4 regions of the Paenibacillus sp. FSL M7-1046 genome follow, and region 4 is predicted to be linked to each of the others. Evidence: predicted binding sites of a transcription regulator. Region 4 holds the regulator's gene; each other region holds the start of a gene.
The links. The regulator Rex, encoded in region 4, represses fermentation and respiration genes when NADH is low (regulators of the CRP and FNR family bind a similar motif). The targets are predictions, from matches to a motif close to TTGTGAAATATTTCACAA.
Positions count from the first base shown of each region.

Region 1: a site for Rex is predicted at 1,870-1,887, ahead of NYE29_RS12285 (formate/nitrite transporter family protein). Genes of this name have one in related genera too.
Region 2: a site for Rex is predicted at 2,096-2,113, ahead of nirB (nitrite reductase large subunit NirB). Genes of this name have one in related genera too.
Region 3: a site for Rex is predicted at 1,264-1,281, ahead of NYE29_RS10265 (cytochrome ubiquinol oxidase subunit I). Genes of this name have one in related genera too.

Region 1 is NZ_JBBOXB010000001.1:2,811,754-2,814,912, reverse strand. Features, by position in the region: gene NYE29_RS12290 (MFS transporter) at 1-468, opposite strand, end outside; gene NYE29_RS12285 (formate/nitrite transporter family protein) at 943-1,770, opposite strand; partial or broken gene NYE29_RS34575 (S-layer homology domain-containing protein) at 2,156-2,632, shown strand; gene NYE29_RS12280 (hypothetical protein) at 2,776-3,159, opposite strand, start outside.
Region 2 is NZ_JBBOXB010000001.1:4,637,906-4,641,064, reverse strand. Features, by position in the region: gene nirB (nitrite reductase large subunit NirB) at 1-1,991, opposite strand, end outside; gene NYE29_RS20410 (hypothetical protein) at 2,218-2,916, opposite strand; gene ric (iron-sulfur cluster repair di-iron protein) at 3,114-3,159, opposite strand, start outside.
Region 3 is NZ_JBBOXB010000001.1:2,359,028-2,362,186, forward strand. Features, by position in the region: gene NYE29_RS10250 (S1C family serine protease) at 1-148, shown strand, start outside; gene NYE29_RS10255 (cold-shock protein) at 537-737, shown strand; gene NYE29_RS10260 (cold-shock protein) at 941-1,171, shown strand; gene NYE29_RS10265 (cytochrome ubiquinol oxidase subunit I) at 1,396-2,799, shown strand; gene cydB (cytochrome d ubiquinol oxidase subunit II) at 2,786-3,159, shown strand, end outside.
Region 4 is NZ_JBBOXB010000001.1:4,957,971-4,961,129, reverse strand. Features, by position in the region: gene NYE29_RS21895 (amidohydrolase) at 1-1,030, opposite strand, end outside; gene NYE29_RS21890 (redox-sensing transcriptional repressor Rex) at 1,017-1,784, opposite strand; gene dinG (ATP-dependent DNA helicase DinG) at 1,798-3,159, opposite strand, start outside.

The DNA of each region.
Region 1 (3,159 bases), 2.1 Mb from region 4:
AAAACCGGCCAGCATCGTGCCCAGCGCTACCCCAATATTATTGGCGACATAAATTACATTAAAAAGCTCTCCGCGCTGTTCTGCGAAGCGGAAACCTATAAAGGCCTGAATGGCCGGCAATGACAACGAATTGAACAGACCCACCAGTCCCATCACCAGCATGAACATATTCCAGTTCACACTTGCCGCCGGCAAGGTAAACAAGGCCAGGGCATTCATGGCCAGCGCACCGACGATCAGGCGTTTGACACCAACTTTATGATAGAGTGATCCACCCAGCAGTTGTCCGAATATGCCTCCGAGGGATTGAATAACAATAACGAGTGCGGCATCTGTCATACTGCGGCCCAGTTCATCAAATACATACATCGTGACAAGCGGCCACATCAGCGCGCTGCCTGTTGCATTAATAAGACTGGCAATCAGAAATACTTTGACTTCCTTTGGATAAGCTTGTAAAAACCTCATGACTTTTCTTTCAACCCCTGTAATATATGTGTCATTAATTTCATCCAGTATCATCCCAAAACAGGACGAAGAGCAAGCATTCGCACTGACGCATTATCGCGTCACTCAAACACAATATCCCCCATGATTCTTGACCAAAACCTGTGGACAGCCTCAGCAGTAAAAAGCCTGTCCAATCGGATCTTTATATTTTATAACTGCTGCCACCATGCGTAAATAAAATTGCTGAACAGAGACTGATTCGTTCTTCGTTTGCCCGGGTAATAGAGCATATGAAACACTCCCTATTAATTCGCCGTGAGCCCGATTTCGTTCCCCCGAGTCGGATATGCACGGCGAATTTTGTGTTGTGCGCCCCTATTTTACCTCACAAAAAAACACCCCGGGAACCTTCCCTCTTGAGCCGTTAGCTGGAAGAGAGAAGGTTACAAGGAGTGTCTATTGCCGTTTAACACGGCATTTAATTAGTAAGGATTAAGCGTGTTTCTTCACTCCGACAGAGGATACACCTTCTACGGATTGCACAGCCGCCGGCCCTTTGCGAAGGTAAGCCACATAATAGGCTGCGGCTACGAAGATGGCTCCGCCCGTAAGGTTGCCCAGCCATACCGGGGCAAAGTTGCCGAAATATTGTGCCCAGGTAAAATGCCCCTCAAATATAGCAGCAGGAATAAGAAACATGTTGGCTACAACGTGCTGGAATCCGATGGCCACAAATGCCATGGTCGGGAACCAGATACCGAGGATTTTGCCGCTGAAATTATCCGCCCCGTATGAGAGCCACACGGCCAGAGCCACCAGCCAGTTACAGCCGATCCCGGAGACAAAGGCCTGCAGGAAGGTTGCATCAATCTTATGTTCAGCCATATCGACCAGTTTATCGAGATACACTCCGTCTGCGGTGAGGCCGACAACGTGGCCGAAGAAATAAGCAACGAACAACGCGCCTGCCAGGTTGCTGAGCGTGATCAGCACAAGGTTCTTGATGACTTCCCAGAAGGAAATCTTTTTCGCAATAAATGCCAGCGGCACGGCCATCATATTGCCTGTCAGCAGTTCCCCGCCGGCCAGCAGCACCAGGATCAGTCCTACCGGGAACACCGATGCCCCGATAAAGTTTGCGATGGAGCCCCATTCCGCCGGAGCACCGGCAATGACACGAATATCCAGTAAAAATCCGAGCGCAATAAACGCTCCCCCCAGAAAACCGAGAATAAGTACGGTGGCAAGCGGGTTGTGAGCCTTCTTGATTCCGTTCTCTACCGTTACCTCGGCAATCTGCTGCGGTTTGTTATAAGCCATGATTCCTATCCCCTTTTAATACTTAAAATTTGTTCCTTTATGCCATTGTAGCGTGATCGCAATCACATTTACGTGATAAAAGTCACGTCCAGGAAAACTAAGTGAAAGTTTTCACTGACATGTCAAATTTACCTTATCTACACAATTCAGATTAACTTAATCACAAAAACATTTCTCACCATACATCCCATATCACGCTAAATATTCGGGCCGATTGTACCGATAGTGGAGTAAAAGAGGTGGTGATCGTGTTCCCGTAAACACAGGAAAAAGCACATACATATTGATAGACAACCTGAGGCGTGTCAGCCTGGCACTGCTATGTCTGATCCTAATCGGAACTGCTGCTGTCACTCAAGCTGCAAGGGCAAATAGCGCTCCATTTGTGGATACTGAGCGCAGCTATGCCCATCAAGAAATTGCACAGCTGTTCTCCAGAGGGATCGTTCAAGGCTATGGCAACGCAACGTTCAGACCCTATCAGCCGATTACTATTGCAGAGATGGGCACCATGATGTCAAGGGCATTATCCATTCCCATTCCTAGTTCGGACTATCCGCTAACAACGGAAGCGGCACCGAATTGGGCCATTCCCTCCATACGCTCGCTTTTGTCTGCAGGCATTATACAAGACCAGACAATAGCATGGAGAGGTGAATTAACACGAGAGAGCTTGGCAGTATGGTATATCCGGGCCTTTGGAGTGTATGACCAGGTCCAAAAACAAGGCGATATGCCTGCGTTTAAGGATAGTCATTCTATCTCGGAAAAAGCCCGAACAAGCGTCTGGGCAGCCCAGCAGCTCGGGCTGTTCCAAGGAGATGAATATCAGCGGTTTAACCCAAAGCAATCCGTTGACCGTCAAAGCGCAGCTATGGTAACTGCTCGTGCATGCCTTCTGCTTGAGGATGCCAAGCGTCTACAAGATCTGCTTGAGCCTGGAAGTGACTTGCCTGATTATCCTGAAGTCCCCAAAGGCGCACCTTCAGAAGATAGCGAGCTCGCTTATCCAAACGCTTCTTCTACAGATCTCGTAACACCGGTGCCAACACCGGTGCTATCCGCTTCACCGGTTCCAACAACGGTGCCATCCGCTTCACCGGTTCCAACAACGGTGCCATCGGCTTCGCCGAATCCAACACCGGTGCCATCGGCTTCGCCGAATCCAACACCGGTGCCATCGGCTTCGCCGAATCCAACACCGGTGCCATCCGCTTCACCGGCTCCAACAACGGTGCCATCGGCTTCGCCGAATCCAACAACGGTGCCATCGGCTTCGCCGAATCCAACAACGGTGCCATCCGCTTCACCGGCTCCAACAACGGTGCCATCCGCTTCACCGGCTCCAACAACGGTGCCATCGGCTTCGCCGAATCCAACAACGGTGCC
Region 2 (3,159 bases), 320 kb from region 4:
TCATATTTACGTTCAATAAAAGCTCCCATACCCATGGAATCCTGTGTCCCGAAGCGGCAGAACTGCGAACCCACACAAGTTTTTACCGTACGAAGCGATTTCGCATAGCCATAACCGGAAGGCATATCCAGCTCTTCCCATACTTTAGGCACATCCTCTTTTTGGATACCGACCAGATCCAGACGCTGACCACCGGTCACTTTTACAACCTTCACGTTATATTTCAAGGAAACATCGGCAATTCGTCTCAGGTCTTCCGGTGTAGTTACCCCGCCGTACATCCGTGGAATAACGGTAAAGGTACCATCTTTCTGGATGTTCGCACTCATCCGTTCGTTGACGAACCGCGATTCCTTCTCATCCTCATGGGTGTCCGGGTAGATCATGCCAAGATAATAGTTCACAGCCGGACGACATTTGGAGCAGCCTTCCGCTTGTTTCCAGCCCAGCACATTCATGACCTCTTTGGTCGTTTTCAAGCCTTTAGCGGTAATCTCTGCTACAATCTCATCGCGGCTCAAGGTGGTGCATCCGCAAATCCCCTGCTTCGCACTTTCCTGGAAGCTGTCACCGAGAACAAACTGCAGAATCTGCTCGACAACCGGCTTGCAGCCACCGCAGGAGCGGGTAGCTCCGGTGCAGGCTTTAATTTCGTCTACCGTGGTAAAACCGTTCTCCGTAACGGCATCGACGATCACCTTCTTGGTCACGCCGTTGCAGCCGCAGACGATCTCCTCATCAGCCATCGCTTCGACCGACAAGCCTTTTTTTGCACCGCCTCCGCCGCAGCAGCCCGTGCCCATTACTTCGCCATAAATTTCGTCGGTCATTTCGGTGCCCTGCTTGACCAGCTTCTGCAGACTGGCAGACTCAGTCACATCGCCGAACAGGACTGCACCGACAATAATATTGTTTCTGAGCAGAATTTTCTTATAGGTTCTCTTCCATTCATCTTTAGCCGAAATGACGGTATGTTCCGCTGTTTCAGTGAAATCACCGGCAGAGAAGACATCCACCCCCGAGATCTTCAGCTTGGTGGCTACGACAGAACCTTCATACGGTTGGGTGGAGGCGCCGCACAAATGCTTCGCCAGCACCATACCCTGCTCGAACAGTGGAGCTACCAGCCCGTAGCAGGTGCCACGGTGCTCTGTACATTCTCCTACAGAATAGACATTCGCCATCGAGGTCTGGAGATAATCATTCACAACAATTCCGCGGTTCACCGTGATGCCGCTGTCTTTGGCCAGCTGGACATTAGGTTTGATTCCGACCGCCATCACTACAAAATCTGATTGCAGCTCAGTACCATCGCTGAAACGCAGGCCGTTTACCCGTTCCTCCCCGGTCAGCTCAACCGTCTGTTTGCCCATAGCAAACTTCACGCCCTGGCGCTCAAGCTCAGCTTGAAGCATGGAGGAAGCAGTATGGTCAAGCTGACGCTCCATCAAATCCTCCAGCAGATGCACAACGGTAACATCCATACCGAGGTTCACAAGTCCTTTGGCTGCTTCAAGACCAAGCAGTCCGCCGCCAATCACCGCCGCTGTGCGGTATTGTTGTGCCGCAGCCAGCATGGCGTCGCAATCCGCAATGTCACGGAAGCCTACAACTCCGTCCTTTGTGCTGCCCGGTACCGGCAGAATGAATGAATTTGAACCTGTTGCAATAATAACTTTATCGTAAGGAACCGACATTCCATTATCTGTAATGATCTGACGGGAGGCTTCATCAATCCGGACAACAGTGGTTCCAGTATGCAGAGTAATATTGTTATCCTCGTACCACTGGCGGTCGTTCAGAATGATATCTTCAATGCTCTTGCTTCCTTCGAGGACATAGGACAGCATTATCCGGTTGTAGTTGGGATGAGGCTCGCTTCCAAAGATCGTAATATCATAAGCGCCGCCAAGCTTAAGGATCTGTTCGATAGTGCCTACGCCAGCCATACCATTCCCTATCAAAACTAACTTTTCTCTCTCCACGGTCACTGTTAAGACCCTCCTCAATGCTTCTGGATTTCTTCATATACATATCTGATAACAAAATTATACGTTTTAAATTTGAAGAGCATTTGTGATTAGAATCACAATAAATGTGAATCTTTTCACATATTTTTATGCCAGCGTATGTAAGGTTTTTTGGTGAAACAAAAATAGCCAGCTTCCCTTATGCTTCCTCTTGCATTAAGGACATCTGGCTATGATACTTAACATCTTACCGGAGAACCAGTGAAATCTCGAGTACATCTTGAGGTCTGAGTTTCATATCAATTCCGCTGTCAAGCAGCGTCTTGTCGTTCACTTTCAGCTTCCAGTCTTCACTGGTGAGCGGCGTGTACCCCATGACCGTGAGTACCGTCTTGTTGTCTTCCGCCAACTGAACAATTCCGCTGCTCTTCAGCAGACCCCGGACAGACAGGTCCTCGCTATAAGATAAAATATGTGAATGTGTCAGTTCAGGCTGCTCACTCCCGCCGTTCACTGTAAGAATAATGGGCAGAAGCGGGGCATCTCCGGCTGCCGGCTTCGCAGTAATAACAATCGCCTGCTCCCGCGAGACTGGACTATTCCAATCGGTTATGATTTTGCCGCCAAGCTGAATCTGCCAGATCATGTCCGGGGCAAGAAAAATTTTATTGACTGCCAATATGCTAAATCCGTCTTCGGCAAAAGTAACGACACCGCTACTCTTCAGCAGCTCTATAAGCGTTATTCCTGGCTTGTATGCTTCGCTGAGCTGTCTCCCCGAATTCCCTGCCAGCTCATTATCACCGGCCATTAGTGAAAAAGCAGGGCCTGCAGCCCCGGCTGCGGCATTGTTTCCGTTCGCATCTGAACCAAATGCCGAGCATCCGCCTAACGTCGCAATGATAATTAATCCTAACCATAAACGCCACAGAAATTTCGTGGACATTCCCGGCACCGCCCTCTTCCGCCCGATCATAACCTCAATCATTCTCTCAGGTCTTTAGTCATTATGTATACTATCTTTTAAGAATAACGCAAACTAGCTTTGTTCTCAAACGATAAATTTCGGGCATTAATCAGGCAGCGAAGCGGTGCAGAAGAAAAAAAGTCCCCGCAGGGACTTTGAGAACAGCATGCTCTATTTTACTGATAACGCAGGAACAAGATGTTATTCTCCAGATGCACATGC
Region 3 (3,159 bases), 2.6 Mb from region 4:
TGACAATGAACCAATCACATCGACCCTTTCGCTGCGCAAGTATCTGTATGATCACACCAAAATCGGAGATGATCTGAAGATTACTTATTACCGCAACGGAGAGGTAAAGCAGGTGACGGTGAAACTTCTTGAAAAACAAAAGGAATAAAAGCGGCATCAGCCGTATATAATAATGTGGCAGTCAAGATAAGCGAGACGGCCCAGCCGTCCTTATTATAAAATTAAGGACGGCATCCGTTTCGAAGTCAAATCATCTGGGTATATTACTTAATATGGATGCAAATCCCCCTTTTTATAAAGACTGGTAGCCCTTACATTGGGAACAGCACCTTATAAGGGGAAATACGGATATATTCGGATGTTGGCTTGCCTTTGTAACTCCGGTGTGGTAACATGAGATTAATCATACATTTGATACCTAATTCTCGTATTGAAAAGGGCTGTCAATGCTAATACAACCTTTTTCAATGTGTGAATTTTTTCTTTGTTTGAAGATAAAAAGAACATATTAATTTAAATTTGTGGAGGTAACACACATGCAAACAGGTACAGTTAAATGGTTCAACGCAGAAAAAGGATTCGGTTTCATCGAAGTTGAAGGCGGAAGCGACGTATTCGTTCACTTCAGCGCAATCACTGGCGACGGCTTCAAAACTTTGGACGAAGGCCAACGCGTTGAATTCAACGTTGTTCAAGGCAACCGCGGACCACAAGCCGAAAACGTTGTAAAACTGTAATAATAGAAGCACCGTCCCCGCTTTTGCAAGTTGGGACGGTCTTTTTTTATAAGATCAACTGCTATATCATCATGAAACTAACAACATGATCTTGAAGTAGAGCAACTGCAAATGAAGGATTTGTAAGCATCTTAGAAAGAGTATAATTGGATGCTTTTTTACTTGTTTCTCAACTTGTAACATAAAGGAAGGGAGGAACGGCAATGAACTACCGGAAGAAGCCTTTAGAGGAAGTACCGGAAGAAAATACCGCAATTTGGGCCTGTACCAATGATGGATGCAACGGATGGATGAGGGATAATTTCGCATTTGAACATGCGCCTTCTTGCCGTCTCTGTCATGCCCCAATGGTTCGCAGCATGAAGATGCTGCCGCAATTGCTTAATTCTAATGGCGATCTCAAATCGCTGAAGAAGGGTATTTCGATTACCTAACCAATGCCTTTATGAGTCAAGCTTTCTATAGAACGACGAACAAATCCAAGACGGTAAAACCGTCTTATTTTTTTTGCTTTCTGAACGTAATATTGTGATATTTGTCACAAATTTATTGTTTTTTAGCCCGAATCCGGGTGTATAATGTGATAATTATCACACTTTAGCCCTTGAATTTTTGACAGAATAGACATAACGAATGGGGAGAAGAAAGGGGAAGAAACATGGATACAGTTATGCTGTCGCGTATACAATTTGCGTCGACGACGATCTTTCATTACTTCTTTGTACCGGTATCTATTGGACTTGCACTCTTGATCGCGATCATGGAGACGATGTATGTCCGAAAAGGCAACGATGAGTACAAAAGAATGGCGCAGTTTTGGGGAAAGCTTTTTCTCATTAACTTCGCAGTAGGGGTAGTAACAGGGATATTGCAGGAATTCCAGTTCGGAATGAACTGGTCCGATTATTCCCGCTTTGTCGGGGATGTATTTGGGGCTCCACTTGCGATTGAAGCGCTGCTGGCGTTTTTCCTGGAGTCTACTTTTATCGGCTTATGGATTTTTGGCTGGGACAAAGTCTCCAAGAAGATTCATTTACTGTCCATCTGGATGGTAGCGCTGGGAACGATGTTATCGGCATTCTGGATTCTCGCAGCCAATTCTTTTATGCAGCACCCTGTTGGTTTTGCGATGAATAATGGCCGGGCCGAAATGAATGACTTTCTGGCTTTGATTACAAACGGACAATTGCTGGTGGAATTCCCGCATACGGTGCTCGCGGCTTACGCTACAGGGGCATTTCTGGTAACGGGTATCAGTGCCTATAAAATGCTCAAGAAGCAGGATGTGCCTTTCTTTAGAAAATCGTTCGAAATTGCGGCGATTGTCGGCATTGTCTCCTCCATGGGGGTAGCCGTTGCAGGTCATGCCCAAGCGCAGTATCTGGTAGAGACGCAGCCGATGAAGATGGCAGCTACGGAAGCCCTTTGGGAGGACAGTGGTGACCCTGCGGCTTGGACAGCCAGTGCTTTTATTGATCCTGACAATAAATCAAACTCCGGGGAAATCAAGATTCCTTATATGCTGAGTTTCTTGTCCTACAGTAAGTTCTCCGGTGAAGTTAAAGGGATGAACACGCTGCAGGCGGAATATGAACAAAAGTACGGCCCGGGGGATTATATCCCGCCTGTGCGTACGACGTTCTGGAGCTTCCGGATCATGGTGGTCGCAGGCACGCTGATGATTGTGCTCGGTATGTATGCGATGTATCTGATGTGGCGCAAAAAGATGGAACGTCCGAACACCTGGTTTATGCGGTTCATGTTCTGGGGGCTGCTGCTTCCGCCAATTGCCAATACTGCAGGCTGGATCATGACAGAGATCGGACGTCAGCCTTGGACGGTATTCGGATTAATGACGACAGAAGACAGTGTGTCTCCTAATATATCGGCTGGACAGGTGCTGTTCTCGGTGATCTCCTTTACGGCGATCTACGCTATTCTGGGAGCGGTACTGATCGGATTGTTCATCAAAGTTATCAAAAAAGGCCCTTATGCCATGGATAACGATCACGGTGAGTCGCATGATCCATATAATAAGGAGGGATCGCATGCTTTCTCTTAATGAATTGTGGTTTGTGCTGATTGCGGTATTATTTATCGGATTTTTCTTCCTGGAAGGCTTCGACTTCGGCGTAGGAATGGAAACGCAGTTCCTGGCCAAGAATGATACGGAACGCCGGGTGCTGATCAATTCAATCGGACCGTTCTGGGATGCGAATGAGGTATGGCTGTTGACGGGTGCGGGCGCGATGTTCGCTGCTTTCCCCAACTGGTACGCAACGCTGTTCAGCGGATTCTATATTCCGTTTGTCTTTGCCCTGCTGGCGCTGATTGCCCGCGGTGTCGCCTTTGAATTCAGAGGCAAACGCGATTCACTGGCCTGGAAAAGAACCTGGGACGCCTGCATCTTCTTCGGCAGCTT
Region 4 (3,159 bases):
GCGTGGCCATCAGCAGCGCTTCCGGTGCCGGAACTGCGGTAGGATCGCCGCTGACTCCCTTATGGATCAGTGCTGCAAGCCGCATTTCCTCGAACATATCGAGATTATTGTTGCTTGCCGCCCCGTCCGTACCCAGCGAAACTTTGACTCCGGCTCTCAGCAGCTCAGGCACCCGTGCAACCCCGCTGGCCAGCTTCAGGTTACTTCCCGGGTTGTGGGATACACCCACCTTGTGGCGGGCGAGGATTTCGATCTCCTCATCGTTCAGGTGGACACCATGGGCGATTAAGGACGGGCGGGTGAACATCCCCAGCTTCTCCAGGTGCGCTACAGGACGCAGGCCGTAATCAGCGGCATTCTGCTCCACTTCACGCAGCGTTTCCGACATATGCGTATGCATCGGCAGGTCCAGGTCATGTGCCGCCTGCACGAACCGCATGAAAAAGTCCGGAGGACAAGTATACGGGGCATGCGGTGAAATCATGGATGTAATTCTGCCGTCAGCCTTGCCGTGCCAGTTGCGGGCGAACGCAACAGCTTCCGCAAGCTTCTGGTTCTGCACCTCTTCAGGACATAGACCAATAACACCTCGCATCAGCACCGCACGGATACCGGAATGTTCGACCACCTCGGCCACCCGGTCCATATGATCATACATATCCAAAAAGGTGGTTGTGCCGCCTTTCAGCATCTCCAGAACGGATAAGGAAGTGCCCCAGTAGACATCATCTCCGGTAAACTTCTCCTCCATCGGCCACATTTTCTCCTGCAGCCAGGCTTGAAGGACCATATCATCCCCGTAGCCGCGCAGCAGCGACATCGCAGCATGGCCATGGGTGTTGACCAGACCCGGCATGAACAGCAGCCGGCTGCCGTCGAGCGTCACTGTGCCTTCTTCAATAACGGGCTTCTCTTCCCCTATGTATGTGATCAAATCATTTTCTATAGTCATATAACCGCTCAAGACAGGCTTCTCGCTTCCGGGAACCAGAAAACGTCCGTTTGCAATTACCATCTTATTGCTGCTCATCTGTAATTCCTTCCTTTCCATCATGTAAATAATACGCCAGACTTTGCAGGTCAGTCGTAAAGTCGGCAGCATGAATCCGGATGGTTGCAGGTGTCTTCAGAATGACCGGTGCAAAATTCAGGATCGCCTCGATGCCCGATTCTACCAGAATATCAGCCACATTCTGTGCTTCGCTGTCCGGTACAGTGATGATCCCGATCCGGATTCCCTGATCGCGGATGGTCTGACCCAGCTCTTCCATCGGCTGAACCGTAAGAGAGTTGATCTTTTGTCCAATCTTGGGAGCGTAAGAATCAAATACAGCGGTGATTTTCATAGTATCCTTCAGATAAGCATTGTAATTGGACAAGGCATGACCGAGGTTACCGGCACCTACCAGGGCCACATTGATTTGTTGATCCAGTTTCAAAATGTGACGGATCTTTTCGATGAGATAAGACACGTCATATCCAATGCCTTTTCTGCCGAAATCACCAAAATAGGCCAGATCCTTACGAATCTGCGCCGGATTAAGGTCCAGCTTCTGCCCGAGTTCCTGAGAAGAAACGGTTGAGATTTCACGCTTTTGGAGATCGTTCAGGAAACGCAGGTACACTGGGAGTCTGCGAACGACGGCCTCCGATATTTTATCCGATTTCATGTTTTCTCCTCCTAATTTAGAATTGCACTGACGCGATATCGTATGACAACCACGTGCAGTGCCCGCTCCGCGAACGGGACACAGCCTATGGTACAAAGAGATGGAAAAATTCATAAACAATGACAGATTAGGAAACGCCGCCCTCTTCAAGCCATTCCGCAATCCGCGGAACCATCTGATCGGTAAGCATGTGCTCCATCTTCGGACCAGGGAGTGAATACAGGAAGTACTTCCCGTAATAAGCTTCGATGACCCTGGTATCATATACAATAACAATTCCCCGGTCCTGCGCAGTGCGGACCAATCGTCCAAAACCCTGTTTGAACCGGATCACTGCTTGTGGAACAGACATTTTCATAAAAGGATTCTTCTTCTGGGCCTGCAGAAGCTCCGCCTTTGCCTCGGCCAGCGGATGATTCGGCGGCTGAAACGGCAGCCTTACAATCGCAAGACAGGTCAGCGCCTCGCCAGGGATGTCGACTCCTTCCCAGAAACTGCTTGTTCCAAGCAATACCGATGCAGAGCTGTCCTGAAAACGCCGGATCAGCTTGCTGCGGCTGCCTCCTTCCACACCCTGGCCCAGAACCGTAATGTCCTGGGAAGCCAAGGCCTCTTTCAGCGGATCATAAACCTGGCGCAGCATTTTATAGGAGGTGAACAGCACCAGCATCCGCCCCTTGGTCGCCGCCGCCGCTTCAGCCAGCGAATGCACCAGCTTGTCTACAAAACGCGCATCGCCTACGCTGCCCTTAACACTGGGGAAATCGCGCGGGATGACTAGCAGCGCCTGTTCACGGTACTTGAACGGTGAAGGCAGCAGCGCTGTCATGAGACGCCCTTGCTCTGAGGCTTCAGAAAGACCAAGGTTGTCAATCATGAACTGAAAGGACTTGTCGACCGATAACGTGGCCGAGGTCAGCACTATGCTCTTCTTCTTGTCGAAGAACAGATCCTTGAGCTGGCTGCTTACATCGACAGGCACGGCGTATAGCTGAAGCGACTTGCCCCGGTAGTTGCCGCTCCCTTCCATCCAGTACACGATATTATCGTCACTGAGACCCATAAAGAAGCGGATTTGTTCCCGGATGGATGCCAAATCCTTGAACAAGCCTCCGATATCGGTCACCAGGCTGTCCGAAGACGACTGACTCTCTGTATCGCGCATCTCGCTGAGCATTTTGTCACCTCTGCGGATGATGTCGCTCAAGGCTAAGTGCAGCGTATTCTCCAGCGCCGCCAGCTCTTCCCAATCTTTAGGCTTGCTGCCGGGAAGCAGGCGTGTGACCAGCTGGCCAGCTTCACCTGCCGCTGCATCGCTTCGTTCGGGCAATAGGCCGAACAGCTTGTCGCTCAGTGTATCCCAAGTTTCCTTTACAGTAAGCAGGTCGGGATAGATTTTATCGATTACGCCGCTCCACTCCGAAGCCTGCTCACTGCCCGAGGACTGCAGAGTCTGGCGCAGTGCCGGCAGCTGGCCGCTGCGGCTGTC